Regions from separate parts of the Tritonibacter mobilis F1926 genome, predicted to be linked through region 3. Evidence: riboswitches for the same ligand, from Rfam matches in the RefSeq annotation. Region 3 holds a riboswitch; each other region holds the start of a gene.

Region 1 (9,918 bases), on a different replicon from region 3:
CCGCAATCCTCAAAGGCGACTGAGGTCGCTGCTTTTTCCGCTTCAGTCAGCTCCAGCATCGGATGACGGACACGCCCACCGGTTTGTCCCAGTAACTCCTGCCAGTATTTTCCATGCGCTGTGGGCTTACCCGCAGGTTTGGAGTTGCGAATGGCGTCTCGAACGGGTTGCAGACTATCGTGCACGCGACGCGCAGCTTCATATTTGCCCGCGAATGCCAATTCTGTGTACTCATGCATGCGCCGGTCATTCTTAGTCTGCAATTGGTATGGAGGTGAGGAGCAAAGATAAAGCTGCCAGCCCAGCTCCTCAATATTGTCGAGCCAATCGTCCTCCGCAGACGTCGAAACCAAAATCTTGTCCCCGACCATCTTTGTGAGACGGGCGTACATGTCGCGTGGAACGGAGTATTTAATGGCCATGATGTTGGGAAGTTCAGCGATACGAGCGCAGGTTTCTGGCTCCATCAGATAGCCGCTGTCGGGGTGGCTCCACATGGCAATGCCGATGTCGAGCCGGTCACATAGGTATTTGTAGTAGTTATACAAAACCTCATCGCGATCATGGCAAAAGCTCAACATTGGCGCATGCACGACAACATAATCCGCACCACAATCCTGCGCGTGGCGGCCAAGCTCCAGAACGGTGTCGACGTTCTGATCCGAAATCGACATGATCGTGCCTGCTTTGTCGGCGCATTCTTCGACTGCGACGGTCATGTTCCGCTTGCGCTCCTCAAGCGACATGGACCAGAATTCACCTTGTTTCCCTGCGATGAACAGCCCCTGAATACCCAGATCATCAATCCAATGACGAATATTGGTGCGCAACCCTGCCTCATCTAAACGCAGCTCGTTATCAAACGGGTTCAGCGCAGCTGCCCAGATCCCCCGCATTGTCTCGCGCGCATAGTCCTTGGCTTGATTTTTGCTGTACTTCATTGATTTAGCTCCAGTTTGCACGAGGAAACGGCAATGTGTTTCCCGGCATTTAGGGCCGGTAACGAGGCAAAACCAACTGGATTGACGGAAACTAGATATCCAATATTCTGATATCAAGGTGCGCGCAGTTTCCGATATTCTAGCTCCAAAATCAGGAGGCACGTATGCAGATCGGACTGATCGGAGAAGGAGCAATTGGGCGTTATGTCATGGAACAATTGCGGTTACGCGGGTTGCGGCCACAATTTATTTTGACAAGATCAGATCACACCCCAGACCATTCGGGTGATGCACCGACTTACGTTCGATCCGTTTCGGATTTGCCCTCAGAACTGACGCTTATGGTCGACTGTGCAGGTCATAGTGCTCTGGCACAGCACGGTGCATCAATCCTGGAGCGCGGAACAGACTTGGTCACACTCTCGCTAGGTGCGCTTGCAGATGAAGCGCTCGCATTCGAACTCGCCCGGGCAGCAGAGCGAGGATCTGCGCGCCTGCATCTTGCGAGTGGCGCAATTGGTGCTCTTGATTGCCTGCGCGCAGCCAAAGTCGGCGGTCTAGAAACAGTCACATATACAGGTCGTAAGCCCCCAAAGGGGTGGAAAGGATCTGCGGCTGAAAATGTTTTGGATCTCGATAGCTTGCAGGAAGCAGTCATGCACTTTCAAGGGAATGCCCGCGACGCGGCGGTGCGCTATCCAAAGAATGCAAATGTCGCGGCGGCTGTCGCGCTGGCCGGGCAGGGGTTTGATGAGACCCGCGTGGAACTCATTGCAGACCCCACGATCGCCTCGAACATTCACGAAGTGCATGCATCGGGTGCCTTCGGCAGTTTCCACTTTCGCATTGCAGGGCAGACATTGCCGGATAATCCGCGTAGTTCAGCACTTGCCGCAATGAGTGCTGTGGCAGCAATCGAGCGTGAGATTGATGCAATCACCACCTAGGGAGATCCAATGGCCACTCGCCATACTCGTATCGTTGAGCGTGCTCTGACACGTCTGAAGCTGCGGCAGCTAAGGCTTTTGGTTGCCGTGGGGCAGCATGGTAGCATTCAAAACGCGGCCCATGATCTGAATATTTCGCAACCCGCGGCAACAAAAATGATTCAGGATCTTGAGGTCGATTTTGAGGTGAAATTATTTGACCGGACCAACCGCGGCGTCGTGCCTACGGTTTTCGGCGAGTCCTTGACCCGACATGGAAAGCTCATCTTTGCTCAGGTCTCAAACGCAGCGCAGGAGCTTGATGATCTAAACGAGGGCAACAGTGGTCGGGTGGTTGTCGGCACGCTTCTGGCGGCGTCTCCGTCACTGCTGCCGATGGCGATTGAGTTGCTGCTGGAAGACCGCCCCAAGGTCGCAATCAAAATAGTCGAAGGCACCAATGAAGTGCTGATGCCAGGACTGCTCTCCGGCGAAATTGACATGGTTGTTGGCCGGTTGCCCAGCCAGCGGCACCGCGAAAATATCGTGCAAGAGAAATTCTTCGACGAGCGTGTGCTCGCAGTTGTGGGCACGCAGCACCCGCTTGCACAACGCAGCAATGTTTCATTTGAGCAGCTCAAGCCCTTTGGTTGGCTTTTACCTCCTGTTGAAACGACGTTGCGGCGACAAACAGATCAGTTCTTCGTCCGCCAAGATCAGTACACACCGCGCACTGCCATTGAATCAGTCTCTTATCTTGCCAATCGCTCCTTGTTGCGCAGTCATGACTTTGTCGGGTTGATGCCCGCCCATGTCGCGGCGCTCGACATTGATAGTGGCCTATTGGCTCCGGTCGACTGGGTTGTCCCATTTGGTGCCGGACCGGTGGGCGTTTCGTATCGAGGCAAGCAGAGCCTCTCGCCAGCAGGTAGCGCACTCTTAAAAGCGCTTCATGCCGCGTCGGGTGACATCAAGCATTCACAGCCTCGAACTTGATATCGGCGTTTGTGATACCTGTATTTGTTCAATTCGGTTGAGGTGATGCCGTTGGCGCAGGACAGTTGAACCATGGCAACTGCAAGCAACGAGGCCGAAATGAGCACCTATCCGGACCTGAAACTCTTTATCGGTGGCAAGTGGCGTGAAACGCCAGACACTCTGCCAGTTGTGAACCCAGCCACCGAAGCAGAGTTGGGGCGGCTACCGTGCGCGCGGATTTCGGATCTGGAAGAGGCTTTAACCGCAGCTCAAAAGGGGCTGGAAGTCTGGCGTAGGACGTCGCCTCGTGCGCGCTCCGAGCTGATTATGCATGCAGCCTCGATCATGAGAGATCGACAAGAGGAAATTGCACAAGCGATCACTGCTGAACATGGAAAACCGTTGGCGCAAGCGCGGCTCGAAGTTATTCGCGGTGCTGAGTTTTTCGAATGGGACGCCGGAGAAGCCATGCGAGTCTACGGACGGGTGATCCCTTCTGCTTCTGGCTCCAAAATCTCCGTTCACCATCACCCGATTGGTGTCGTAGCTGCCTTCTCGCCGTGGAATTTCCCGATGAGCCAGCCAGCACGTAAGATCGCAGGCGCGCTCGCTTCGGGGTGTTCTATCATCCTGAAAGCCGCTGAGGAAACGCCTGCGGGTGCGATCCATATTGTTCGGGCTTTTGAAGAGGCAGGGCTTCCCGATGGTGTGCTCAATCTGGTTTTTGGCAAGCCATCCGAGATCTCGGAGTTCCTGATCCCACAGCCAGCCATTCGACTTGTTGCCCTGACCGGATCAACCGTTGTAGGGCGGCAACTGACAGGGCTTGCTGCACAAAGCGATACGCGGGTGTTGATGGAACTTGGTGGCCATGCCCCAGTGATCGTCTGCGAAGACACCGACGTCCAAAAAGCCGCGATCAGCGGCGCAATTCGAAAAATGCGCAACGCCGGGCAGGTCTGCACCTCGCCCACGCGCTTTTTTGTGCATGAACGCATCTTTGACGAGTTTGCCCATGCCTTTACTGCACGGGCTGCGACAACTGTGGTCGGAAATGGTATGGATGATGGCGTGGAGATGGGACCAACGGCAAATGAGCGCCGTATCCCTGTTTTGTCAGAACTGGTTGAAGATGCCGTGTCTAAAGGCGCAGAGCTGCGCACCGGGGGGGCACGCCTTGGTGACAAGGGATACTTCTTTCAGCCAACTGTATTGGCAAATGTGCCAGACACAGCCCGCATCATGCAAGAAGAACCCTTTGGCCCGATTGCGATCCTCAATCCGGTTCGCGATCTTGATGACGCGATCACACGGGCAAACTCGGTTGACTACGGACTCGCGGGATACGGCTTCACCAATCGTGCAGACTATATCGATCGGATGATTGACCGGGTGGAAGTTGGCAACTTCTCCATCAACACGTTGGAGGCGTCTCTGCCAGAAACCCCATTTGGCGGTGTCAAAGCGAGCGGCTACGGACGTGAAGGCGGCACCGAAGGATTGGAGAGCTATCTGACAACGCGCAACGTCTGGTATAGCACAGAGATCGTCTGACCTTACACTTACAGTTGCCTGTGCCATTCAGAGCAGTTTGACTTCTCTCGCCACACTTGATACCCGGATAGAGAACCGTTGGGGTGCCTCATAGAGGCTGAGAGGCGCGAATGCGTTAACCCATCGAACCTGATCCGGGCAATTCCGGCGTAGGGAACGGTCTTCTGATATGCGGACTCTCTCTTTGCCGGTGCCCCAATAGTGTGGGAGCATTGCTATGGCGCATATCGCATTGACCATCGCAGGGTCTGACAGCGGAGGCGGCGCAGGCATTCAGGCTGATCTGAAGACAATGTCGGCCCTCGGTGTTTATGGTGCCAGTGTCATCACGGCAATCACCGCACAGAACACACGTGCAGTCACAGCGGTGCATTCTGTCCCGCTCGATATTATAGCGGCGCAGATTGATGCAGTCCTCGAAGATCTTGATGTGCGTGCGATCAAGATTGGAATGCTTGCGACCCCCGGTATTATCGAACGTGTCGCACAAGCCCTTGAAAATTATGGAGAGGCAATCGTTGTTGATCCGGTGATGATCGCAAAATCAGGCGATGCGCTGCTTGCACCAGAGGCGGTGGAAACTCTACGGGACCGGTTGCTTCCTCGCGCGTCGGTGTTGACGCCGAACCTGCCAGAGGCTGCCTGTTTGCTTGGCCAAGATACGGCAACGTCAGCCGATGAAATGATCACGCAAGGCATTGCGCTCTGTGATCTCGGGGCAAAGGCAGTACTGATGAAAGGCGGTCACGCCTCCGGAGATATCTGCGAAGATATCCTGATTTCCGGCGGGAGTGTTGTCGCCACATTCAGCGCCGCACGACAGCACACAAATAACACTCATGGCACCGGTTGCACGTTGTCATCGGGAATCGCTGCGGGACTAGCCAAAGGAATGGTGTTGCGCGAGGCCGTACAAGAGGCACATCGCTACCTCCAAAACGCCATCACCGCAGCAGATGAGTTGAACGTTGGACACGGTCATGGGCCTGTTCATCATTTTCACCCTTTCTGGTCAGCATGACACTCTATTCCGTCATAGGGGCAGGGGTTGCAGGGCTAGCTGTCGCGACCGAGCTGGCAGAGAGCGGCGCAAAAGTTCAAATCTTTGATCCATCTGGCCCTCCAGGCGCACATGGCTGTTCATGGTGGGCAGGAGGTATGCTCGCCCCGTGGTGCGAGTATGAAAACGCCGAGGAACCGGTGTTGCGGCTGGGTCAGGAAGCGATCCACTGGTGGAAGAGCAAAACCAATGTGACCGAACGCGGCACCCTTGTGGTCGCCGGGCGACGCGATCTGCCGGATCTGCGCCGCTTTGCACGCCGTACCGAGGGATACCGTCAGATCGGGCCGGAGTTGTCAGAACTGGAACCGGATCTCTGCGGTTACTCGCAAGGATTGTATTTCGCGAATGAGGCACATCTTAATCCACGTCGGGCGCTGATGGATCTTTATCACGCGTTGCGGGATAAGGGCATCATCTTCCACAAGGAAACCGCTCCAGATCAACTCGTCAACGCAATAGATTGCAGAGGCTTACAAGCACGTGAGGCACTGCGAGATCTGCGCGGCGTCAAGGGTGAGATGCTGGTGATCCGCTGTCCGGATGTGACGATAACGCGGCCAGTACGTTTACTGCATCCGCGCATACCGCTCTACATCGTGCCGCGCGGCGATGGTGTCTACATGCTTGGCGCGACGATGATTGAGAGCGAAGACAGCGGGCGCATTACGGCCCGCTCCATGCTGGAATTGCTGAGCGCAGCCTACGCGCTGAACCCAGCTTTTGGTGAGGCCGAAGTGCTTGAGGTCGGTGTCGATCTACGGCCCGCATTTCCTGACAACCTGCCACGCATCCGCCGTCTCGGCGGGCGGATCTATGCAAATGGGCTTTACCGGCATGGCTACCTGCTCGCACCTGCGCTTGCACGCGGCGTAGCTGATTTGGCGCTGAACAACATACATTCGGAGATGGTCGATGAAGATCGTAATTAACGGTGCCGAGTTGGACGTTGTCGCCACCACGCTGGCAGCGCTTCTCGAGGAACGTGGGTTTTCCGGGCGCGTGGCGACAGCGGTGAACGAGACGTTTGTTCCCGCCGCAATGCGCGCAACCCACATGTTGCAAAACGGCGACCGCATTGAGGTCGTCGCGCCAATGCAGGGAGGCTGATCATGAAAAGTTTCTACGGGACCCAATTGCCCAACCCGCTGATGCTGGGCACTGCACAGTACCCAAGCCCTGCGATCCTGGAGCAAGCCTTTCGCCAGAGTGGTGCAAGTGTGGCAACCGTTTCCTTGCGCCGTGAAGGGGCAGGGGGAGCAGGGGCCTCATTTTGGAAAATGATACAAGACCTCGGTGTTCTGATCCTTCCGAATACCGCTGGCTGCCATACGGTAAAAGAAGCCGTCACCACTGCTCATATGGCACGCGAAGTCTTTGATACTAAATGGATCAAGCTCGAGTTGATAGGTCATACCGACAGTTTGCAGCCCGATGTGTTTCAGCTGGTCGAAGCCGCGAAAATCCTGACTGAGGACGGCTTCGAAGTTTTTCCCTACACCACAGAGGACCTGATCGTAGGCGAGCGACTTCTGGCAGCAGGTTGCGAAGTCTTGATGCCTTGGGGAGCGCCGATTGGATCGGGCAGGGGGCTCAACAACCCCTATGCACTGCGCGCGATGCGGGCCGAATTTCCAGAGGTGCCATTGGTGGTCGATGCGGGCATTGGCCTGCCGAGCCACGCATCCCAAGCAATGGAACTGGGTTATGATGCGGTGCTTTTGAATACCGCTGTTGCACGGGCTGGTGATCCTGTGGCGATGGCGCGCGCGATGATGGCTGCGATCGAGGCTGGTTTATTGGCTCATCAAGCAGACCCAATTGAGGCGCGTGATATGGCCGAAGCCTCAACGCCAGTCATTGGAAAGGCTTTCCTATCATGACCTTGGATCGTTTCTATCCGATATTCGATCATGCCGACTGGCTGAGGCGCATGCTGCCCTTGGGGGTGAAACTGGTTCAATTGCGGATCAAAGACCAGTCCAGGGACGTTGTGAAAGAGCAAATCGAACAATCTCGCGATCTTTGCAGCAGATATGGAGCCGTTCTGGTCGTCAACGATTATTGGCAACTCGCGATAGAGCTCGGTTGCGATTGGCTTCATCTCGGCCAAGAAGATCTGGATGAGGCTGACCTCAAGGCGATCCGCGCGGCGGGCATCAAACTGGGTGTCTCGACCCATGACGAAGACGAACTCGACCGCGTGCTGTCAATAGATCCAGATTACGTGGCGCTTGGACCAGTCTATCCGACGATCCTCAAAAAGATGAAATGGCATCAACAAGGGCTGCCTCGGGTGAGCGAATGGAAAACCCGCATCGGGGACATCCCATTGGTGGGCATTGGTGGCATGTCGGTTGAACGCGCTGCGGGAGTGCTGGAGGCGGGAGCCGATATTGTCTCCGTGGTGACTGATATTACGCTAAACCCGGATCCCGAAACGCGGGTGCGTCAGTGGATCGAGGCCACAAGATGAGCCGCTACGCGCGTCAGATGATCCTTCCCGAGGTCGGGCATACAGGGCAAACTCGTCTTGCCGCAGCCCAAATCTTGGTGGTTGGAGCCGGTGGTCTGGCTGCACCGGTGTTGCCGCTCCTCGCTGGTGCAGGCGTTGGGCATATCACGCTGATTGATGGCGATGAGGTGGCCCTTTCCAACCTGCACCGCCAGACATTGTTTACCGAAGCAGACTGCGACCACATGAAGGTCGACGTGGCCGCAAAACGCTGCCGCGCACTCAACAGCGAGATCACCGTCGAAACCGTCGCGCAAAGGTTAACTCCGGCTAATGCGCCGGCTCTACTTGCGAATGTGGACCTGGTTCTGGACTGTGCGGACAGCTATGCAGTCAGCTACCTGCTGAGCGATCTCTGCTACGCAAAACACATTCCGCTCATGAGTGCCTCTGTTCTGGGACTGGGCGGATATGTCGGTGGGTTCTGCGGCGGTGCTCCTTCGTTGCGCGCAGTCTTTCCCGAGGCACCGGATAGTGGTGCAAGCTGTGAAACAGCAGGAGTCTTGGGCCCTGTTGTTGCGATGATCGGCGCACAGCAAGCGCAGATGGCGCTAAATGTGCTACTGGATCTGGACCCTTCGCCGCTGGGGCAGGTGGTGCAAGTCGATTGCCGATCTTTCCACTCCACCAGCTTTCGCTTTGATCACGCGCCCGAGCCTGAAACCGCATTTCCCTTTGTGGCAGCGTCGGATCTGCAAGATTGCGATCACATTATTGAACTGCGCAGCGATGCCGCGTTGCTTCATCCGACTGCGCGATATGCCAGTGCAGAGGCCCTCGAACAAGATTTGCCAGATCCGGCCAGCCGTCTGGTCCTGTGTTGTGCCACTGGCCTGCGAGCCTGGCGGGCCGCAGAAAAAATCCATGACATCTGGCCGGGCAAGATTGTGCTCGTCGCGGCCTCAGCATCCTAAAGACACGAAAGAAACGCACTATGAAAAACATCATCGCCGCATTGGCCATTGTGGCTGCAACCCCGGCCATGGCGCAGGATAAAATGACCCTGCTCTTGGACTGGTTCGTCAATCCCGACCACGGTCCAATCATTATCGCTGAGGAGAACGGCTATTTCGCGGATGAAGGCCTTGAGGTGGAGGTCGTCGCACCTGCTGATCCTTCGGCCCCTCCACGATTGGTCGCTGCAGGTCAGGCGGATCTGGCAGTGTCTTACCAGCCGCAACTGCATTTGCAGATCCATGAGGGCTTGCCACTGAAACGCGTGGGAACGTTGGTCGCAACCCCGCTGAACTGCCTTCTGGTATTAAACGATGGCCCCATTCAGGAGCTATCTGACCTCAAAGGCAAAAAAATCGGCTTTTCAGTTGCGGGAGTCGAAGAGGCCGTTTTGCAGGCCATGCTGGGCGAACATGGCGTGACTCCGAACGATATTGAGATGATCAACGTGAACTTCTCGCTATCGCCATCTCTCATGTCCGGACAAGTCGATGCAGTCATCGGTGCGTTTCGGAACTTTGAACTGAACCAGATGGAAATCGAAGGCGTTGAGGGCCGCTGTTTCTATGTCGAAGAAGAAGGCGTGCCGTCTTATGATGAACTGATTTATGTCGCCAATCCCGACCGTATGGATGCCGACAAGATCGCACGTTTCCTCGCAGCGACAGAAAAAGCGACCCAGTATATCGTCAATAATCCTGAGAAAAGCTGGGAGATCTTCGCGGCTACCTCCACTGAGCTCCAAGATGAGCTGAATGCCCGTGCTTGGGTCGATACGCTGCCACGTTTCGCATTGCGTCCGGCAGGATTTGACGCGGGGCGCTATGCACGGTTTGAGGCCTTTCTCAAAGACAGCGGTATGATCGACAGTCTGAACCCTGTTGAGGCCATTGCAATCGATGTGACAGCACAATGAGCACCTCATATGGCAAAGCTTTTGCACTGATGCGCGAAAGTGCTTCGCAGGCGTGGCGCGCCTATACCCGCCAT
Region 2 (9,918 bases), 1.1 Mb from region 3:
AGGGCATAACCGAATTCCTTCCCGTATCGTCCTCCGGGCATTTGATTCTGCTCCCCAGCTTGACCGGCATGGAGGATCAAGGGCAGGCCATTGATGTGGCCGTCCATGTCGGCACCCTTGCCGCGGTGGTATTGTTCTTCTGGAGCGACGTGCGCGAAGCGATTTTGGGACTTCCGCGTGCGTTGACCGGGCGCATCGATACAGCCGGTGCGCGGTTGGCGCTTGGGCTTATTGTTGCGACCATTCCAACCGTCATCTTCGGAGCTGCTTTACACTTCACTGGCCTGAGTGACGCGCTGCGCTCTATCACTGTGATCGGCTGGACCATGCTGATCTTTGGGATTGTGCTCTATCTCGCCGACCAGCGCGGCAGTTCTCACAAAACTGCCTCCGACTGGGGACCAAAAGACGCGCTGATCATGGGCCTCTGGCAAATGCTGGCCCTAATTCCGGGAACATCCCGTTCGGGCATTACCATCACAGGCGCACGAGGCCTTGGGTATAACCGCGAAGACGGCGCGCGCATTGCCATGCTGATGTCGATCCCCACCATCATCGCTTCGGGCTTACTGCTTGGAACAGAGGTGGCCCTGAATGCCGATGTCGGATTGATGCGCGACATGGGAATCGCTGCTCTGCTGGCGATGGTCTCCGCTCTCGCAGCACTTGCGCTGATGATGCGCCTGCTCAAATCTGTGAGCTTCACCCCCTACGTCATATATCGGGTGGTGCTCGGCATCGTGCTGCTGATCATCGCCTATCAGTAAGACAAACAAAAAGGGTGCGACCCAGATCGCACCCTCTCAGCGTCTCTTTAACTCAGACCTTCGCCTTAGACATCGCCGCGCAGGTTTCCGGCTGACTTGATCAATTCGTCATACTGTCCGGATGGACGGAATTTCCAAAGATAGTCGGGCAGCACCGAACCGAGCGTGACCGGCTCAATACCAAGATCCGCCAGCCCCTTAGCCCCCTCGGCCACCACATTGTCGCTGTTCAGGTTCTTCAACTGATCGCGGGTCAGCAGACCATTGGTGAACAGGCCAAAGGTGGCGGACTGCGCCAGATCAAACCCAAAGGCCATGATGCGCGCGACAAAATTCGGCAGAGACACAACGATGCGGCGGCGATGGATCACATCGAGCATCTGCGCCATTAGATCGGCAAAGCTCTTTACCTCCGGACCACCAAGCTCATAGGTGCCTGGCGCCGCAGATCCCGTCAGCCCCGCGACTGCGGCCTTGGCAACATCATCGACATAAACAGGCTGGAACCGGGTGGCACCCCCTGCGATCGGCAGGATCGGGCCAAATCGGGTCATGCCCGCAAACCGGTTAAAGAACTGATCTTCCGCACCAAAGATAATGGAAGGCCGCAGAATCATCGCACCGGGGAAAGCCTCAAGCACCGCAGCCTCACCTGCGGCCTTGGTGCGGGCATATTCGCTGGCGCCCTCGGCATCTGCACCAATGGCGGAGACATGAACCAGACGCTCCACCCCCGTGTCAGCCGCGATCCGAGCGATCCGCCCCGCGCCTTCAGACTGAACTGCGGAGAATGTGTTCTTGCCAATCTCATTCAGGACGCCAACGCAGTTCACCACTGCATCTGAGCCCGCCATTACCGCAGCAACAGAGGCATCGTCGCGGATGTTGCAAAACACCGGTTCGACCTGACCGGACACGCCGTAGGGTTTGACATGCATTGCCTCATTGGGGCGGCGTACTGCGACGCGTACGCGCCAGCCCTCTTTCGCCATGCGGCGCGCGATATAGCGACCGACAAACCCTGAACCGCCATAAATGGTGACCAGTTTGGACATGACTTGGCTCCTCTCGCGTAGCTGTTGTCCCGATTTACCGCTCTGGCCCCTTTCAAACAAGGCGCAAAACGTCGCTGATTGACGCAAGCCCCAGAGCCGAAGCAGTTACGCCGCATGATTTTGCAAAAATGTCAAAATTCCGTTTGACCCTCCCCAAGACTCGGCTTATACGCCGCTCTCACGACATCTGTGCCCAGATGGCGGAATTGGTAGACGCGCTAGCTTCAGGTGCTAGTGTCCGTATGGACGTGGAGGTTCGAGTCCTCTTCTGGGCACCATATATCCCCCTTATAAAACTTCGATAAGTTGCTGTTTGCAAACGGCTTATCCCGTCATTTTGCCGTGATTGAGCAGACTGCGCATTGAACCTTCGCGAACGCATTTTTCCACTTGCTGCCCTGTTGATTCCCGCTTATACGCCCACCTCACGACATCTGTGCCCAGATGGCGGAATTGGTAGACGCGCTAGCTTCAGGTGCTAGTGTCCGTATGGACGTGGAGGTTCGAGTCCTCTTCTGGGCACCATATCCTTCCGAACACACTATAAATATTGGCAAATGCCGCTGATTACTCTCGGCAAGCGCGTCGTGATTCCACGATTGCAAGGTGATGCACATCCGCCCAGTTAATCAAGATATTGAGCGGCTCCATGAAGGAGCGACCCAGATCCGTCAGCGCATATTCCACTCGCGGCGGCACCTCGGGGTAAATCGTGCGCGTCACAAACCCATCCTGCTCTAGCCGTCTGAGGGTCTTTGACAGCATCTGCTTTGACACATCGCCAATCTCACGCTGCAAGGTATTAAAGCGCCACGTCTTCTCCGAAAGCGCCTCCAGCACCAAAAGACTCCACTGATCGCCAATCCGGTCGAGGACATCACGGATCGGACATGGTTGCTCAAAGGGAGTCGGTTCGCTGGTCATTCTTCACCTTTTCAACTGGTTATAGGTCACTGCGCAGTGACCTAGTCACGGTCCGGTGACTTCTTGCGCGGGGAAATGGCACTTCCTAACTGTCCCCATGCGATCGAAATCAGACCGGTTTTGCATGCTTCATACCCATGGTGCGCAGACAGTCAAACTGACCACATCATGATCCGGGCAAGCACACCGTAATTTGATTTCGAGCCACAACAAAATGGACACGAAAATGAACAATATCCTCAAATCCGCCGCACTTGCTGCAATGATCTCTGCGGCCCCCCTCTCTGTTCTGGCAGAGACCTCAGAGCGTGATCTTGCGACAGAAGAAGCCAACCGTGCGCTGGTCGTCGAATTCTATGACCAGTTCTTCAACGAGCATAACATCGCAGCCAGCGATGTGATTGCCGAAGACTATATTCAGCACAACCCGAACGTTCCCGACGGCAAAGCCCCATTGGTATCGTTTTTCTCTGGATATTTTGCCGAAAACCCCGAATCCCGCGCCCGCATCGTGCGCAGCGCCGCCGACGGTGATCTCGTATGGTTGCATGTGCAGTCTACGAATGGCGAAGAAGACCTAGGCGAGGCTGTGGTCGACATCTTCCGGGTGGAAGATGGCATGATCGTTGAACACTGGGATGTCATCCAGCCCGTCCCATCAGAGGCTGCAAACAGCAACACCATGTTCTGATTGAACGAAGGCGAACCCACCCCTTTGGCAGGTTCGCCTCTACATGGTTTATTCAGCCGCGATGGCGCTGACCGGGCTGCTTCCCCCCGATTGCGTCAGTTTGAATTGCGAAACGGTCAGCGACAGGCGTTGTGCATCATTTTTCATGCGAACACTGGCGGTGTCGGCGTTGCTTGCCACAGCCGCACTTTCCTGTGTTGCAGTATCCAGATCACGGATACCCATGTTAATCTCGCTAAGACCTTGCGTCTGGTTTTGCACTTCGGTGGTGATATCAGACACAAGCGCACCTAGGTTATTGATCTGCTCAAGAACCGCACGGATTGATTCCCCGGTTGTGGATACCAGCCTTGATCCTTCCGAGACCTGCTTGATATTCCCTTGTGTAAGGGCACGGATTTCTCCGACAGAATCCGATGCGCGCTGAGCAAGGTTTCGCACCTCGGTTGCAACCACGGCAAAGCCTTGTCCCGCCTCGCCTGCCCGGGCGGCTTCTACCCCTGCGTTGAGCGCAAGCAGGTTGGTCTGGAACGCAATATCCTCAATCAGCCCGACAATCTTGTCGATCTCACCAGATGCCTGTTCAATTTGCTCAATCGCCGTGATGGCTTCTTCCAGTTGCTCACCACTGCGGCGCGATACGTCGGTACTCTGCGTGGCGAGATGATTGGCCTCAAGGATGCGCTCAGACACGTTTTTGCCGCTGTTATTCAGTTCTTCCAGCGCAGCTGCAGATTCTTCCAGCGTTGCGGCCTGACGCTCTACGCGGCGCGACAGATCAGAAGATACCATTTCCACTTCGCTTGCAGAGCCGCTGAGGTTTTCGGCCACGGTTGCGATCTCTCCCATCGCCGCAGCAAGGTTTTCTGCAACCGCATCGAAATCTTTGCGCAGCCCCTCATATTCTTCGGGAAAGCCGGAATTTTCGCCGATGCGATGAGACAAGTCGCGGCTGGCCAAACTGCCGAGCCCTTCCTGAAGCCGCGCAACCGCCGCGTCCTGTCGCATGCGTTGCTCTTTGGCGCGGTGCTCATCTTCCACAGCATTTGAGAGTTTTTGGCGGAACTGCTCAACACTGCGTGACACCCCCCCAATCCCGTCGGGCCGATTGGTGAAGGGAACGACCGTATCGTAATCTTCATCCCGGATCGCGGTCACCGCCACCTCGAGCGATTGGATCGGACGCAACATATACCGAAGCGCGATCACTGTTAGTCCCATCGCCACCAGAAGACCGAGGACAGCAATCACGCCCCCCTCGACCAACATCTCGTTGATCGCAACTGTCAGGGCTTCCTTTGCGACACCGACATAGAAGATACCAAGCGGCTCGCCGGCCTCGCTGAGGACCGGTACATAAATGGTGAAATAGTCTTTCCCCAGGATGGTGGCTTGCCCGCGAAAGACCTCGCCCTTCATCATCGACGCATAAACCGGATTAGCTTCGCCGAGGACGGTCCCCACTGCCCGCGCACCATCATCTTTGATGATATTTGTGGTGCGGCGTACGAAATCTTGCTCTGCATCGTCCCAGACAAAGATCGTAGCCGTTTCCCCGGAAATTGAGCCGACCCTGTCGATCATGTCATGGTTCTCAAACGCGATGATCGATTGCGCCGTCAGACCAGACACCTCGCCGTTGGCATCGGTGGTCACCTCGAAATCCTGATAATGTGCCATCTCATTCACAAGGATTTTGATGGACATCGCCTGCCGCGTCTCTGCCGCGTCGACAAGTGCGGTTTTGGATTGATTAAACAGGACAAAAAACAACGCTGCGGCCAATCCGCACAGCAACAAGGTAACACCGAAACCGATCTGAAAACCTAGTCTGTTGAACGCATGTTTCATAAGACACCTCCACAGTGGAATACCTCGTCTCTAAACATCCGCACCTAAACAGAGCGTTATCAAACTCCCGGACTATTCCACAAAACTGGACTCACTTTTAACGGTGTTTTGCGCGCCGACGGTTTTGAAAAACCGAAATATACAAGGCCGTGCGCATCATAATAACCAAGTCGGTTAGCAGATAAGTAAGCGTATTCTATAGTTTAATCAGCGCAAAACACCTGGGAGATGGTGCCTATTCATCCAGGCCACCTCCCGCGTGCACAACAACAAAGAGAGCAACAGAAAATACTGCCTTGGCAAAACAAAAAACTGACGCGTTTGCGCCGTCATTTACCACCATAGTCACAGACTAGGCAGCGGCAGCGCACCATGCAGCAATCTATGATTCTGTCACCGGCGACCAATTCAGCCGATATGGCCTTGATTTTCACCAATCTGCCCACGGTGCAGCAATAGGTGATCAAGGATCACGCAAGCCATCATCGCTTCGGCGACAGGTACCGCGCGGATACCTACGCAGGGATCGTGTCGACCTTTGGTAATGACTTCGGTTGTTGTGCCATCCTTGCGGATCGACTGGCGCGGCGTGAGAATGGACGAGGTCGGCTTCACAGCAAAACGCACCACCACATCCTGACCGGTAGAAATACCACCCAGAATGCCGCCTGCATGGTTCGACGAATAAACCGGCGCGCCGTCATTGCCCATGAAGATCTCATCGGCATTCTCAGACCCTTTCAACTGGGCCGCATGCATCCCTTCGCCAATCTCGACGCCTTTGACCGCGTTGATCGACATCATGGCGGCAGCAAGATCGGTGTCGAGCTTGCCATATATCGGCGCGCCAATACCTGCAGGGACACCGCGCGCAACCACTTCGATTACCGCGCCAACCGAATCATGCTGTTTGCGCAAGGCTTGCAGATAGTCTTCCCAAGGTTGAACAGCCGCCGCATCGGGAATCCAGAAGTCATTCTGATCAATCGCCGCCCAGTCAAAGCGCGTACGGTCAATCTCCATCTCACCCATCCGGGTCATATAACCTTTGATCTCAAGCCCCGGCACCAACGCTTTGATCGCCTCACGGGCAACACCGCCCGCAGCCACTCGCGCCGCAGTTTCGCGTGCAGAAGACCGCCCGCCACCACGATAGTCACGATTGCCGTATTTCTGGAAGTAGGTGATGTCCGCATGCCCCGGGCGGAAAGTTTGCGCAATCTCGCCATAGTCCTTTGAGCGCTGGTCGGTGTTCTCGATCATCAACTGGATCGGTGTGCCGGTGGATTTGCCCTCAAACACGCCCGACAGGATTTTCACGGCATCCGGCTCATTGCGCTGCGTGGTATTCTTGTTTTGACCGGGACGACGTTTATCCAGCCAGTGCTGCAACATCTCTGGTGAGATGGGCACATTAGGCGGGCAACCATCCACGGTCGCCCCCAAAGCGGGCCCATGGCTTTCACCCCAAGTGGTGACACGAAAAAGGTGGCCGAAAGAGTTCATGGACATGCGCGCGGGTCTCCTTTGGTTTGTTCCTTTAGCGGCAAAGCCCGCCGGGGAAAAGAGATCCGCGCATTACCCCCACACAACGGACAAAAAAATCCCCCTTCTTCGCCCGAGAAACGGTAGGCCCGTGAACACAACACAGATAGCGAAGTAAATTCAAAGGGGCGCTACCCCTTCGGCCCAATGGGCCTCATCCCCGGGATACTTCAGGTTAGAAGAAAAGGGGACTTCGGCCTTCTTCTAACTCAAAATATCCCGGAGCGCGAGGCAGCGCCTCGCCTGCGCCACCTTGCCAAGCCATGCAACCACACCTAGTGTCACCCCACCTCGGGGTGCGCGTAAATATTGCGCTGAGATGCCGATCTGGCGAACCCGCTGAACCTGAACCGGATTATACCGGCGGAGGGAAGGTTTGGGACGATTTGGAGCAATAGCGCTCAGTCTCCTCCTTACCAACGCCGCATTGGAGGACAACATGAAATCCCTCATCCTTGCGAGCGCCACATTGGTTGCCACCGCTGCCTCGGCAGACACACCTCAGTTGGTGGTCTACACATACGACAGCTTTGTTTCGGAATGGGGGCCCGGCCCCGCTGTAGAAGCCGCGTTTGAGGCCGCCTGTGACTGTGATCTTAAGTTCGTTGGTGCAGGTGATGGCGCAGCCTTACTTGCACGGATCAAATTGGAAGGCGAACGTTCAGATGCCGATATCGTGTTGGGGCTCGACACCAACCTGACCGCAGCCGCCAAAGAAACGGGTCTCTTTGCACCGATGTCTGTCGCAGCGGAATATGCGCTGCCGATCGAGTGGAAAGATACGCATTTTGCTCCTTACGACTGGGGTTATTTTGCCTTTGTCCACAACGCGGATGCTGATGTGCCGTCGAACTTCAAAGCGCTGGGTGAGAGCGATGTGAAAATCGTCATTCAGGACCCGCGCTCCTCAACACCAGGGCTAGGCCTGCTGATGTGGGTTAAGGCCGCCTATGCAGATGAGGCCCCCGCAATCTGGGAAAGCCTCAGTGACAACATCGTCACCGTAACCAAAGGATGGTCGGAGGCCTATGGTCTCTTTCTCGAAGGCGAGGCCGACATGGTGCTCTCCTACACCACCTCGCCAGCCTACCATCTGGTCGCCGAAAACGACGACAGCAAAGCGGCGGCGCTTTTTGACGAAGGACACTACATGCAGGTCGAAGTTGCGGGCAAACTTGCCGCAAGCGACCAGCCGGAGTTGGCGGATCAGTTCCTGCAGTTCATGGTATCTGATGCTTTCCAATCGGTTATCCCGACCACAAACTGGATGTATCCGGCGGTAACTCCCTCCGAAGGTCTGCCTCAGGGGTTTGAAACCCTCGTCAGCCCGGAAAAATCTCTGTTGCTGCCCGAAGAGGAAGCCGCATCTATACGCGCCGAGGCGCTGGACGAATGGCGCGCAGCGCTCAGCCAGTAACCTTGCCTGTGGTCGCGATCTGGCCCGGAACCTGCGCCGCCCTTGGGGTGGCGCTTCTGGTTTTGGGCACTCTTGTTGCAGTGGCATTGCAGGCAGATGACCTTAGTGGTTTTGCAGCCGCCGACTGGGCGGCATTGCGTTTCACGCTGGTGCAGGCCAGCCTGTCGGCGCTCTTGAGCGTGGCGCTGGCAATCCCGGTGGCAAAAGCGCTGGCACGGCGGCGGTTTTTCGGGCGGCGTGTGTTGATCACCCTATTGGGTGCGCCATTTATCCTGCCCGTCATTGTTGCAATTCTCGGGCTACTCTCTGTGTTTGGACGTTCGGGCTGGCTGAGCGATCTACTTGGCCTTGCCGGTCTGCCGCCCGTGCAGATCTATGGGCTGCATGGGGTGGTGATCGCGCATGTGTTCTTCAATCTTCCTTTGGCGACCCGACTTATTCTGCAAGGCTGGCAAGAAATCCCCGCAGAACGGTTTCGCCTTGCTGCACAACTGAATGCAGGCCCTCGCGCCATGTGGCAACTGACCGAAGCCCCAATGCTGCGGCAAGTCGTGCCGGGAACGGCTGCGGTAATCTTTGCCATCTGCGTGTCGAGCTTCGCGGTTGCACTGACCCTGGGTGGCGGTCCCAAAGCCACCACGATCGAATTGGCGATTTATCAGGCCTTTCACTTTGATTTTGACCTTGGACGGGCAGCGATGCTGTCGGGCGTGCAGCTTGTCCTGACAGTGGTGGCCGCATTTCTAGCGCTCAAAGCCTCTTCGACTGAGGGGTTTGGCGCAGGTCTTGATCGTGCCGTGATACGTTGGGATGGCAAAGGAACCTGTGCACGCATAATCGACGGATTCTGGATCGCAGCCGCAGCGCTTTTTCTCATGCTACCTTTGCTTGCCGTATTGATTTCAGGGCTGCCGGGGCTTGTGTCACTGCCAGCATCTGTCTGGGGCGCAACGTGGGTTTCCATACAGGTCGCCACACTCAGCACTGTGTTTTTGTTATGTGTGGCTCTACCGTTATCGGCCAGCATTGCGTTGGGACGCAAAAGGCTCGGCGAAGTGGCTGGCATACTTGGCCTTGCTGCCTCTCCATTGGTGATCGGGACCGGACTGTTTGTGATGGTATACCCTTATATTGACCCGTTCCTGTTGGCCCTGCCTGTCACAGCGCTGGTGAACATGGTGATGGCACTCCCATTTGCGCTGCGGATACTCGTCCCACGTATGCGGCACGTGCTGCACCACAATGCCAGGCTTGCACTTGCACTCGATATGAACGGGCGCACGGTGTGGAGACGTGTTCTTCTGCCTCGATGTCGCGCGCAGATCGGCTTTGCGGCGGGGCTAACGGCGGCGCTGTCACTTGGGGATCTCGGTGTGATCGCACTCTTTGCCGACCCCGAAGTGGCCACTCTGCCCTTGCAAGTCTATCGCCTGATGGGAGCCTACCGGATGGAAGCGGCACAAGGGGCTGCGCTGCTGTTGTTTGTTATATCCATGGGCGCGTTCTGGATTTTGGACCGAGGGGGGCGCCTTCATGCTGAGGCTTAACGCATTGGACATCCGCAAAGGAGACTTCCGCCTTTCCGGCACCGCCGACATCAAAGCTGGCGCACGGGTTGCCGTGATCGGCCCGTCCGGGGCTGGCAAGTCCACCTTTCTCGAGGCGATT
Region 3 (9,918 bases):
CGCAAGGATCGCTGCATGGAGCGCTGCGGCCTCCTGCGGGGAGATCTGCGTCCACTCTGCGTTCATGACGCGCGCCCGGCCTCGACTTGGGTGGCGACCCAGTGATGGAAGTTATGCGTCGGCCCGTCCATCGCAGGCGAAAACCGCCCGCCGTCAAACATTGGCCCATGACGGCCCTTTTGCATGCCCTCAACAACAAAGATGTCTTCTTCAAAGACGGTCTTCCACAGCTGCGCGTTCTGGTGACGCAACGGGTCGAGTTCCGGCGTCTCGGCGCTGGATTTTGCGTAATAGAGCTCAATATGCTCGACCGTTTGCTCGCAGCCCCTAGGTTCCAGCACGATGGCAAAGGTATGATCGCGCTGCACGCCCAAGAGGACGTTGGGATAAACGGCAACATATTCACCGCCGGTCGTCCATTTGTCGCTGAGCGCGTCGAAATCGGGGAAAACCTCGCCTTCGGCGCCGCGCAACTGGCGATAAACCAGCGTGCCTTGGCCCGAATATTTTCCGGGTGATTCAATGTTGTAGTGATCTTCCAGCCGGGAATAACTATTCAAACCCGGATGCACCCACGGCAGATGGTAGCTCTCGCAATAGTTCTCGACGGCGAGCTTCCAATTGGTGTTGACCTCAAGTTTCAACGAGCTTTCCGGCCCGCCGTGATGCAGGGGGCGGTCAAACTCCTGCCAGCGGTCCAAGAGCTCTGCATGCACCTCCTCAAAGGGTGCGGCCTTGCCGTCGATATTCACAAAGATCACATCCTGCCACACATGCGCGCGAAAGGAGACAAGGCCCAGCTCCGCCATCTTCACGTCCTCATGGGTGTTTTGCCCCACACCGCCCACATGGGGTGCGGCGCGCAGCTGCCCTTTGAGGCTGTAACACCAGCTGTGGTAGGGGCAGCGAATGGTGCCACGGATGTTCTTTGCCTCCTCCACAAGGATCATCCCGCGGTGGCGGCAGGTGTTCTGATAGACATGAATGGCCCCGTCCTGATCGCGCACCAGCAAGAGCGGCACGCCGAGGAAATCCACGGGCTTGGCATCGCCCGGTTCGGGAATGTCCTTGCCAAAGCCCACACCGGACCAACTGGCAAACAGCACCGAGGCGCGTTCCTCGGCAAAGACCACCGGGTCAATATAATGGGCGTTGGGCAGCCCATTGGCCCGGTTGACCGAAGTCATGACAGACTGAAGCGTGCTTGGCTTGTTCATCAGGCTCTCCTGCGAACTGACGTGGCAAGGATATTCCGTCGAGGATGAGACCCGAGGGGGATGCCCTCAATATCAGAAAATCTCACTCACAGGTTAGCTTGGTTCATCCGTGATCTGGCTGGCCTCTGAGATGATCCAGTCGCGCAGCATCCGCGCGCTGGGCGTCAGTTCCTCTTCGGGTTTGCTGACCAGAAAAAACCGCTCTGGCGCGGATAGGACATGCGGCGGGATCACATGCAGATCGCCCCGGTCGGTGAGGGGCGAAATCAGCCGCTCCCATCCAAGCGTCAGCCCAGCCCCGTCGCGCGCGGCCTGCAACGCGATGGAGTAGTTATTGACCCGAATGCCCGAGGCCACCGGGCCGCTGTAGCCAAGCTGGCGGAACCAATCGTGCCATTTGGTCCAGCTGATGTCGTCGCCCTCCAAGTGGATCAGCCTTTGCCGCGCCAGCACTTCCAGGTCCGCCCCTGCCAGTTCTGCGGCTTTTTCCGGTGTGGCGACGGGCAGCAACCGGTCGCGATAAAGCGGAAACTGATCGAGCCGCTGATCCTTTTCGCGCCCATACCAGATATAAAGATCCATCTCGGCAGAGGTGGTAAAGGCGCGGTCGCGCACCACTTGGTTGATGTTGATCTCCGGGTGGTCGCGCCAAAACCGGATCACCGCAGGCGACAGCCACATTGAGGCCATTGCCGTGGTCGACCCCACCGTGACCACGCCCGCGCTGCCTTGATCGCGGATCGCCTGCAGGCTTTGGGAGACTTTGGTGAGCGAAGCTGCCAGCGTGTCATAGAGCGTCCGCCCCGGTGGCGTCAGCTCCACCCCACGATGTTTGCGCCGAAACAGGGCCACACCCAATTCGCCCTCCAATGCCTTCACCTGATGGCTGACCGCGCCGGGGGTTACCGACAGTTCCTTGGCGGCCTGTTTAAAGCTCAGATGCCGCGCCGCCGCTTCAAAAGCGGTAAGCGTTGTCAGAGGCGGCAGATTATAATGGCGGCGAGACATACATGCGTGCTCATGGCTAGGGTCTTGCAACTATGGGCCGCAAGCCGCCACTTGGCGAGAGGCTTCCCGACAAAAGGCCAGTCACTACCGACATTTGGGTCTGGTGTTTCGACGCAACCGCTGGCAGTCATATGCCATGACAAACAGCCCTTCATCTGCTCCGGTCCCCACAGGGGATAAGCAATGGCCCAAGGTCGCAACCGCCGGGTTTGACGGCGTGGTGGTGCGCTTTGCCGACAGTCTGAGCGAACCCGCCAACCGCGCCGCCCTTGCGTTTCGCGCCGCGATCGAGGCGGCTGGCTGGGCGGCGATTGAGGAAACCTCCACCTCGTTGGTCTCGACCTATCTGCGGTTTGACCCGCTGGGATGCGCCCATGATGCAATGATGGCGCAGGTTCGGGCATTGCTGAAAACGCGCGATTGGTACGGTGCAGCATTGCCGCAGGGGCGCAGGCTCTGGCGGGTGCCGACGGTCTTTGGCACCGATCTCGCTCCCCAGTTAGCGGAGGCCGCCGCGCGTGCGGGGCTGACCCCAGATGAGGCAATCCAGCAGATCGCGCAGACCCAGCTGCGGGTGCAGACCATCGGCTTTGCCCCCGGCCAGCCCTACTTGGGCGAGTTGCCACCTGCCTTTGATATTCCGCGCCAGACCGAGCTGACGCCGCAGGTGCCCGAGGGTGCGGTGGTGGTGGCGATCCGCCAGATCGTACTGTTTTCTGTCACCACCCCCACTGGCTGGCGTCACATCGGCCAGACCCGCTTTCGCTTGTTCCGCCCCGACGCACCAGAGCCATTTGTGCTGCGCCCCGGCGATGAGGTGCTGTTTGAGCCGATCTCGCCCGAGCGCTACGCCGCCCTTGAAGACGCGGGCGCAGATGGTGGTGCCACATCCGAGGTGCTGGCATGAGCGCGCGACTGATTATTCACCGCGCGGGGCCGGGCCTCAGCGTGCAGGACCTTGGCCGCAGCGGGTATCTGGTGTTTGGCCTGTCGCGTGGCGGGGCAGCGGATCGGCTGGCCCTCTATGAGGGGGCGGCACTCTTGGGCCACGACCCCGGCACGGCGGCGATTGAAATGGCCGGATTGGGCGGCACCTTTGAGGTCACGCACGACACCCGTATTGCCCTCACCGGCGCGCCCATGGGGGCGACACTTCAGGATGGGACGGTGCTGCGCTGGAACGCCAGCCACCTGCTGCCCGCCGGGGTGCACCTGACCATCGGCGCGGTACGGGCAGGTTCTTACGGCTATCTGCACCTTGGCGGTGGCGTCGCAAGCGAATTGCAGCTTGGCGCGCGCAGTGCACATCTCGCGTCAGGTCTTGGCGCGCGACTTGCGGATGGCACCGAGCTGCCCTTGGGCCATGATGCAGGTGGCGCGGTCAATATGACGCTTGAGCCGGAACCACGTCTGGAGGGCGGCCGTTTGCGCATGGTGCCAAGCCTTCAGACCGGTCTTTTTGGCGATGCAGAGGTGGCCCGCTTCCAAGAGGTCCGGTTCAGCCGCGACAGCCGCGCCAATCGCATGGGCGTGCGGCTCTTGCCAGAGGGGCAGGGGTTTGCGCTTGAGGGGGGCTTGAGTGTCCTGTCTGAGGTGATCGCGCCCGGTGATATTCAGGTCACGGGCGATGGCACGCCTTATGTTTTGATGAGCGAATGCCAGACCACCGGCGGCTATCCCCGCATCGGCTCGGTGCTGCCCTGCGATATGCCGCGTGTGGCGCAGGCGCAGGCGGGGGCTGAGTTCCGGTTCACGCTGGTCTCGCTGGACGAGGCCGTAGAGCTGGAGCGCCGCGCCTTGGCGGATCTGGAGCGTCTGCCGTCGCGCCTTGCGCCGCTGTTGCGCGACCCGGCCAGCATGCGCGATCTTCTGTCCTATCAGCTTGTGGGTGGTGTCACCGCTGGCCGTGAGCTGGATGAGGGCCTGTAAACCAAAGACCGAGGAGGGCCATGTGCCATGACATCTACCGTTGATCTGAATGCCGACATGGGTGAGAGCTTTGGCCCTTGGGTGATGGGGCGCGATGCTGAGGTGCTGGACGTCGTGACCTCGGCCAATGTGGCCTGCGGTGTGCATGCGGGCGATTGGGATGTGATGGCGCGCACCATGGCCGATGCGGTGGCGCGCGGTGTTGGCATTGGCGCGCATCCGGGCTTTCCCGATCTGCAGGGCTTTGGCCGTCGCAAGCTGCACCTGCCGCATGAGAGCCTGGCCAATCTGGTACAATATCAGGTGGGGGCGGCGCAGGCGATGGCAGAGGCCGCCGGGGGCAAGGTGCGTCACCTGAAACTGCACGGGGCCATGGCCAATATGGCCGCAGCCGATCATGACATGGCGCGCTCCTGTTATGAGGCTGCCCTGCGGGTGGCACCGGAGATCATCATCATGGTGATGGCGGGCACCCAGCAACAGGCCGCAGCCGAGGCCTTAGGCTGCAATGTCGCTTGCGAGATCTTTGCCGACCGCGCCTATAACGCCGATGCAACCCTTGTGGATCGCGCACTGCCGGGGGCGGTGATCCATGATGCGGATCGCGCCGGACAGCGGATCACCCAGATGGTGAAAGAGGGCGCAATTCTGGCCGAGGATGGCAGCCGTATTCCGGCGCGCATCGACACCATTTGCCTGCACGGCGACACGCCCGAGGCGCTGGACATCGCGCGCGCGGTGCGTCGCCAGCTTGAGGCGGCGGGTGTCACCTTGCAGCAGTTCGACGGCAAGCCGCTCTGATCAGGCGCTGATTTCGGCCTGATTTGGGTTGGCTACGGCGGGGAGGCTCCCGCCCGTCGGTAATGCCCCACCTTTTCAAGGTGGGACCCGACCTCCCGTTGGGCCGGGCGCTGCCCGCGCGCCAAAAAAGGCGCACAGGCAGCGCAGCGGGTGGCCACGGCTGCGCTCAGGCCTCTTCTGGCGCGGTTTCCTTCAGTGGCACATAGAGTTCACCGCCCTCGCGGAATTTCGCCGCCATCGCCTCAAACCCCTCTTTCTGAGCTTCGGCGCGGATGTCGTGGCTGATCCGCATAGAGCAGAATTTCGGCCCGCACATGGAGCAGAAATGTGCCACCTTATGGGCCTCTTTGGGCAGGGTCTCGTCGTGGAAGCTCTGCGCCGTTTCCGGGTCGAGCGATAGGTTGAACTGATCCTCCCAGCGGAATTCAAACCGCGCGCGGCTGAGCGCATCATCGCGCCGCTGCGCGCCGGGCAGACCCTTGGCCAGATCAGCAGCATGGGCGGCGATCTTATAGGTGATGACCCCGGTTTTGACGTCATCGCGGTCCGGCAGGCCGAGATGTTCCTTCGGTGTCACATAACAGAGCATCGCACAGCCAAACCAGCCGATCATCGCCGCACCAATGCCGGAGGTGATGTGATCGTACCCCGGCGCAATATCCGTGGTGAGCGGCCCCAGCGTGTAAAACGGCGCCTCGTGGCAGCATTCCAGTTGCTTGTCCATGTTCTCCTTGATCTTGTGCATGGCCACATGGCCCGGCCCTTCGATCATCACCTGGCAGTCCTTGGCCCAGGCGATCTTGGTCAGCTCTCCCAGCGTTTCCAACTCGGCAAATTGCGCGGCGTCATTGGCATCCGCGATGGAGCCGGGACGCAGCCCATCGCCCAATGAAAACGACACATCATAGCGGCGGCAGATGTCGCAAATCTCCTCGAAGTGCTCATAAAGGAAGCTCTCGCGATGGTGATGCAGGCACCACTTCGCCATGATCGACCCACCGCGCGACACGATCCCGGTGACGCGTTCCACAGTCATCGGCACCATATGCAGCCGCACGCCCGCATGGATGGTGAAGTAATCGACGCCCTGTTCCGCCTGTTCGATCAGCGTGTCGCGGAATACCTCCCAGGTCAGATCCTCGGCAATGCCGTTCACCTTCTCCAGCGCCTGATAGATCGGCACGGTGCCGATGGGCACGGGGCTGTTGCGGATGATCCATTCACGGGTGTTGTGGATATTGCGGCCCGTCGAGAGATCCATCACCGTATCCGCGCCCCAGCGGATCGCCCAGACCAGTTTGTCCACCTCTTCCTCCATCGAGGAGGTGACGGCGGAGGTGCCCATATTGGCGTTGATCTTCACCTTGAAATTGCGACCGATGATCATCGGCTCCAACTCCGGGTGGTTGATATTGGCGGGGATAATGGCGCGTCCTGCGGCGATTTCAGCGCGTACAAATTCCGGCGTCACATAGTCGGGAATGTTTGCGCCAAAATCCTCCCCATCGCGGGCGCCATGACAGGGCGACAGCTCCCGGAGTTGGTTTTCGCGGATCGCCACGAACTCCATCTCGGGCGTAATGATGCCAGCGCGCGCATAGGCCAGCTGGGTTGGTGCTGCATCATTCGCCCCGCGCAGAGGGGCCGGTTTTACAGGGAATTCCGGCACCAGCCGGTCGCCTGCGACAAAGCCATTGTCTGCAGCGGTCACATCCCGGCCAGTGTATGCCTCAACATCGCCGCGCGCCTTGATCCACGCCGCGCGCAACGGGGCCAATCCGTCGCGAATGTCGGTCACCACATCGGGGTCAGTATAGGGCCCGGAGCTGTCATAGACCGGCAGCGGCGCCTCGCCCGCGGTGGGGTGGGTGGCAATTTCGCGCATCGGCACGCGGATGCCTTCATGCATCTCGCCTGCCACATAGATCTTACGAGAGGCGGGCAATGCGCCTGTGGTGATCTTTGGGTTGGGGACGTTCATCTTGGTGCTCCTCGAGTCCATTCTCAAAAACACCAATTGAGCCGGGCCTAAGGAAAACGGGGCAGGGTGTTCAGATCCTGCCGTATCAGATCAGCGCGAACGCGCCCTGAACGGGAGCGGTGCGCGGCTGTCCTAGCTTCCTACGCCAGTATCAACTGGGTCAGGTTCTAAGGGTCGCGTCACCGGGATTTTTCCCTGTCTGCCTCTCAGTCCCCTCGGCGGGACTCCCCTGCGTGCCTTAGGGGTAGGGGAGGGGGACGTGGTGCGTCAAGCGGATTTTCCATCGCCCTTTCAATGGGCCCCTTTTCGCGTCTGCCGGGCGCTCAGGCGCGCGAGACGTCTTCAAGGCGACGAAAAATCAAGGATTTAAACTCTTGCGACTCATTTTATATATTATCTATAAAATTAGAAATCGCCTTTGACGTGTTCCCTGCCATCTGCCCAGCGAGGTTTCTCCATGCTCGATACGCCCCTTATCCGCACCGACTGGACCCGGCAGGAGGCAGAAGAGATTTATGCCCAACCCTTCATGGATCTGCTGTTTCAGGCCCAGAGTCTGCACCGCCAGATGTTTGATCCCAACGCGGTGCAGAAATCGCGCCTCCTGTCGATCAAGACCGGCGGCTGCGCCGAGGATTGCGCCTATTGCTCGCAATCGGCACGCAATGGCGCGCAGCTTCCGGCGTCCAAACTGATCGAGGTGCAGCGTGTCATCGCCGAGGCCAAGAAGGCCCGCGCCGCTGGTGCCACGCGCTACTGCATGGGCGCGGCATGGCGCAGCCCCAAGGCGCGCGACATGGCTCAGCTGGAAGCGATGATCGAAGGCGTCAAGGCGCTGGGGATGGAGACCTGCATGACGCTGGGTATGCTGGAGCAGGATCAGGTGCTGCGCCTGCGGGATGCGGGTTTGGATTACTACAATCACAACATCGACACCTCGGAGCGCTACTACCCGGAGGTCATCACCACCCGCAGCTTTGCGGACCGGCTGGAAACCCTGGCGCGGGTGCGCGAGGCCGGCATCAACGTCTGCTCTGGCGGTATTCTTGGCATGGGCGAAGAGCGCGGCGACCGGATCGACATGCTGTTGAGCCTCGCGACGCTGCCGGAACATCCGCAATCGGTGCCGATCAACATGCTGATTCCGATGGCAGATACGCCACTGGCCGACACGCCTCCGCTCGATCCGATCGAATTCGTCCGCACCATTGCGCTGGCCCGCATCCTGATGCCGCGCGCGCATGTGCGGCTCTCGGCCGGGCGCACCGAAATGAGCGATGAACTGCAGGCGATGTGCATTTTTGCCGGGGCCAATTCCATCTTTATGGGCGACACGCTCCTGACCGCGGACAATCCAGAAGAGGACGCGGACGAGGCGCTGTTTGAACGGCTGGGCCTCAGCGCCATGGCCGCGGGAACGCACGGCACGCGCTAATCTGCGACAACAGCGCTCTGGCGGCGGCATATCTTTCACGCTAGGCTCGCGCGGACGACATGCAAAGGACGACCCCATGCAGCTTGCCTATGTGATGACCACCGAACGCGGCGCCACGGATCGCCTGCTGACCGCTCTGGCAGAGCGGCTCGCCGCACAGGGTATCCGCACCGCAGGCATCGTGCAGACCAATACCGAATGCTATGACAACAAGCTTTGTGATATGGATGTGCGCGTGTTGCCCGATGGCGAAACCATCCGCATCTCGCAATCGCTGGGCGAAGGGGCCCGCGGCTGTCGCCTCAACCCAGAGGCGCTCGAACGCGCCGTTGGCCTTGTGACCAGCGCGCTGGACGCAACACCGGCCCCACAAGTCCTGATCGTCAACAAATTCGGTAAACACGAGGCCGACGGGCGCGGCATGCGCCCCCTCATCGGTGAGGCGCTGGCCATGGGGCTGCCCGTGGTCTGCGGCGTCAATCGCATGAATGTCGCCGCCTTCGAGAGCTTTGCCGAAGGCGTCTCCCAAGAAGCCGCCCCGGATCTGGATGCGCTGGTAGCTTGGGTTGCGGCTGCAATTTCCCAACCGGTCTGAGGCCCAGACCCTTCATCTTCTCAAAAATATCCCGGGGTCCGGGGCAGCGCCCCGGCGGGATCAGAGCTTTGACGATATGATCCCGGTGGCAAAGCCCCCTTGCCGCAACTCGCCAAACAAGCGTTGGTATTCGATCTTGGGACAGCGGTTCTGGATCACCGTGACGCCACGCGCTTCAGCCTGTGCCGCCGCGTCTTTGTGCTCGACCCCGATCTGCATCCAGATCGTTTGCAACGACGCAAAGGCCATAAGCGCCTCGTCGACAATCTCTGGGACCGCTTCTGAGCGGCGAAAGATATCGACCATATCCACCGGCTCATCAATGTCGGCAAGTGTCGCGCGCACGGTCTCACCAAAGAGCTCCTTGCCAGCGTGACCGGGGTTTACCGGAATCACCCGGTAGCCTTTCAGCGACAGGTATCGGGCGACATAAAAACTCGGTCGCACGGGATTGGCAGAGACCCCGACCACGGCAATGCTGCGTGTTCGGCGCAAGATATCGGTCAGGAGCGCATCAGAATACATAAAGACACTGTGTAAGCCCCGCCTAGCGCGCGCAAGCCCTCTCGCGCGGGGTGGGCGAACGGGTCCCCCAACAGAGCAAGAAAAAAGCGCCCGAAGTTGCTTCGGGCGCGAGGTGTGGAACGAGGGACAGTGAAAAAGATCTATGGCGGTTCCAGTGCCACAGTCTGATTAGGAATCTGGGGCGTTTATATTCCAAAAAAAGGGGCGCTCTCGTTTTCGTGAATAAGGTGCGAGCTTTGCAACTTGACAAGAGCGCCATTGCCACACCGCGCGCTGCGACGTCAGCGCGGAAAACAGGCTGAGCGGATCAGTCCTGATGCAGAGCGTCGGGCCATTCTGCATGAGCGGCCTCAATCATCTGGTTTTGATCCTCCAGCCACAGGCTGCGTCCACGCGGCGTGCGGAAAAGATAGAGCTGCCCGTCCAC

Evidence for each region. Region 3 has a riboswitch for thiamine pyrophosphate ahead of thiC (phosphomethylpyrimidine synthase ThiC). Riboswitches for the same ligand answer to the same signal wherever they lie in the genome.
Region 1: it holds a riboswitch for thiamine pyrophosphate, as region 3 does, so the genes downstream of both, thiD (bifunctional hydroxymethylpyrimidine kinase/phosphomethylpyrimidine kinase) here and thiC (phosphomethylpyrimidine synthase ThiC) in region 3, are expected to answer to the same signal.
Region 2: it holds a riboswitch for thiamine pyrophosphate, as region 3 does, so the genes downstream of both, thiB (thiamine ABC transporter substrate binding subunit) here and thiC (phosphomethylpyrimidine synthase ThiC) in region 3, are expected to answer to the same signal.

Annotation. Positions count from the first base shown of each region.
Region 1 covers NZ_CP015231.1:82,870-92,787, forward strand. Annotated here, with positions in the region: gene K529_RS15835 (dihydrodipicolinate synthase family protein) at 1-941, opposite strand, end outside; gene K529_RS15840 (aspartate dehydrogenase) at 1,106-1,888, shown strand; gene K529_RS15845 (LysR substrate-binding domain-containing protein) at 1,898-2,863, shown strand; gene K529_RS15850 (NAD-dependent succinate-semialdehyde dehydrogenase) at 2,936-4,399, shown strand; TPP riboswitch at 4,469-4,572, shown strand; gene thiD (bifunctional hydroxymethylpyrimidine kinase/phosphomethylpyrimidine kinase) at 4,617-5,420, shown strand; gene K529_RS15860 (FAD-dependent oxidoreductase) at 5,417-6,391, shown strand; gene thiS (sulfur carrier protein ThiS) at 6,375-6,569, shown strand; gene K529_RS15870 (thiazole synthase) at 6,572-7,342, shown strand; gene K529_RS15875 (thiamine phosphate synthase) at 7,339-7,935, shown strand; gene K529_RS15880 (HesA/MoeB/ThiF family protein) at 7,932-8,888, shown strand; gene K529_RS15885 (ABC transporter substrate-binding protein) at 8,909-9,844, shown strand; gene tenA (thiaminase II) at 9,841-9,918, shown strand, end outside.
Region 2 covers NZ_CP015230.1:2,939,513-2,949,430, forward strand. Annotated here, with positions in the region: gene K529_RS13800 (undecaprenyl-diphosphate phosphatase) at 1-767, shown strand, start outside; gene K529_RS13805 (complex I NDUFA9 subunit family protein) at 833-1,822, opposite strand; tRNA gene K529_RS13810 (tRNA-Leu) at 2,014-2,100, shown strand; tRNA gene K529_RS13815 (tRNA-Leu) at 2,261-2,347, shown strand; gene K529_RS13820 (winged helix-turn-helix transcriptional regulator) at 2,390-2,746, opposite strand; gene K529_RS13825 (nuclear transport factor 2 family protein) at 2,973-3,437, shown strand; gene K529_RS13830 (methyl-accepting chemotaxis protein) at 3,486-5,288, opposite strand; gene aroC (chorismate synthase) at 5,697-6,800, opposite strand; TPP riboswitch at 7,116-7,222, shown strand; gene thiB (thiamine ABC transporter substrate binding subunit) at 7,273-8,250, shown strand; gene K529_RS13845 (thiamine/thiamine pyrophosphate ABC transporter permease ThiP) at 8,226-9,797, shown strand; gene K529_RS13850 (thiamine ABC transporter ATP-binding protein) at 9,784-9,918, shown strand, end outside.
Region 3 covers NZ_CP015230.1:757,865-767,782, forward strand. Annotated here, with positions in the region: gene K529_RS03565 (hypothetical protein) at 1-66, opposite strand, end outside; gene K529_RS03570 (aromatic ring-hydroxylating oxygenase subunit alpha) at 63-1,217, opposite strand; gene K529_RS03575 (LysR substrate-binding domain-containing protein) at 1,311-2,225, opposite strand; gene K529_RS03580 (5-oxoprolinase subunit B family protein) at 2,362-3,132, shown strand; gene K529_RS03585 (5-oxoprolinase subunit C family protein) at 3,129-4,154, shown strand; gene K529_RS03590 (LamB/YcsF family protein) at 4,182-4,955, shown strand; gene thiC (phosphomethylpyrimidine synthase ThiC) at 5,122-6,936, opposite strand; TPP riboswitch at 7,057-7,177, opposite strand; gene bioB (biotin synthase BioB) at 7,394-8,371, shown strand; gene K529_RS03605 (DUF2478 domain-containing protein) at 8,448-8,966, shown strand; gene K529_RS03610 (CoA-binding protein) at 9,027-9,491, opposite strand; gene K529_RS03615 (YHS domain-containing (seleno)protein) at 9,799-9,918, opposite strand, start outside.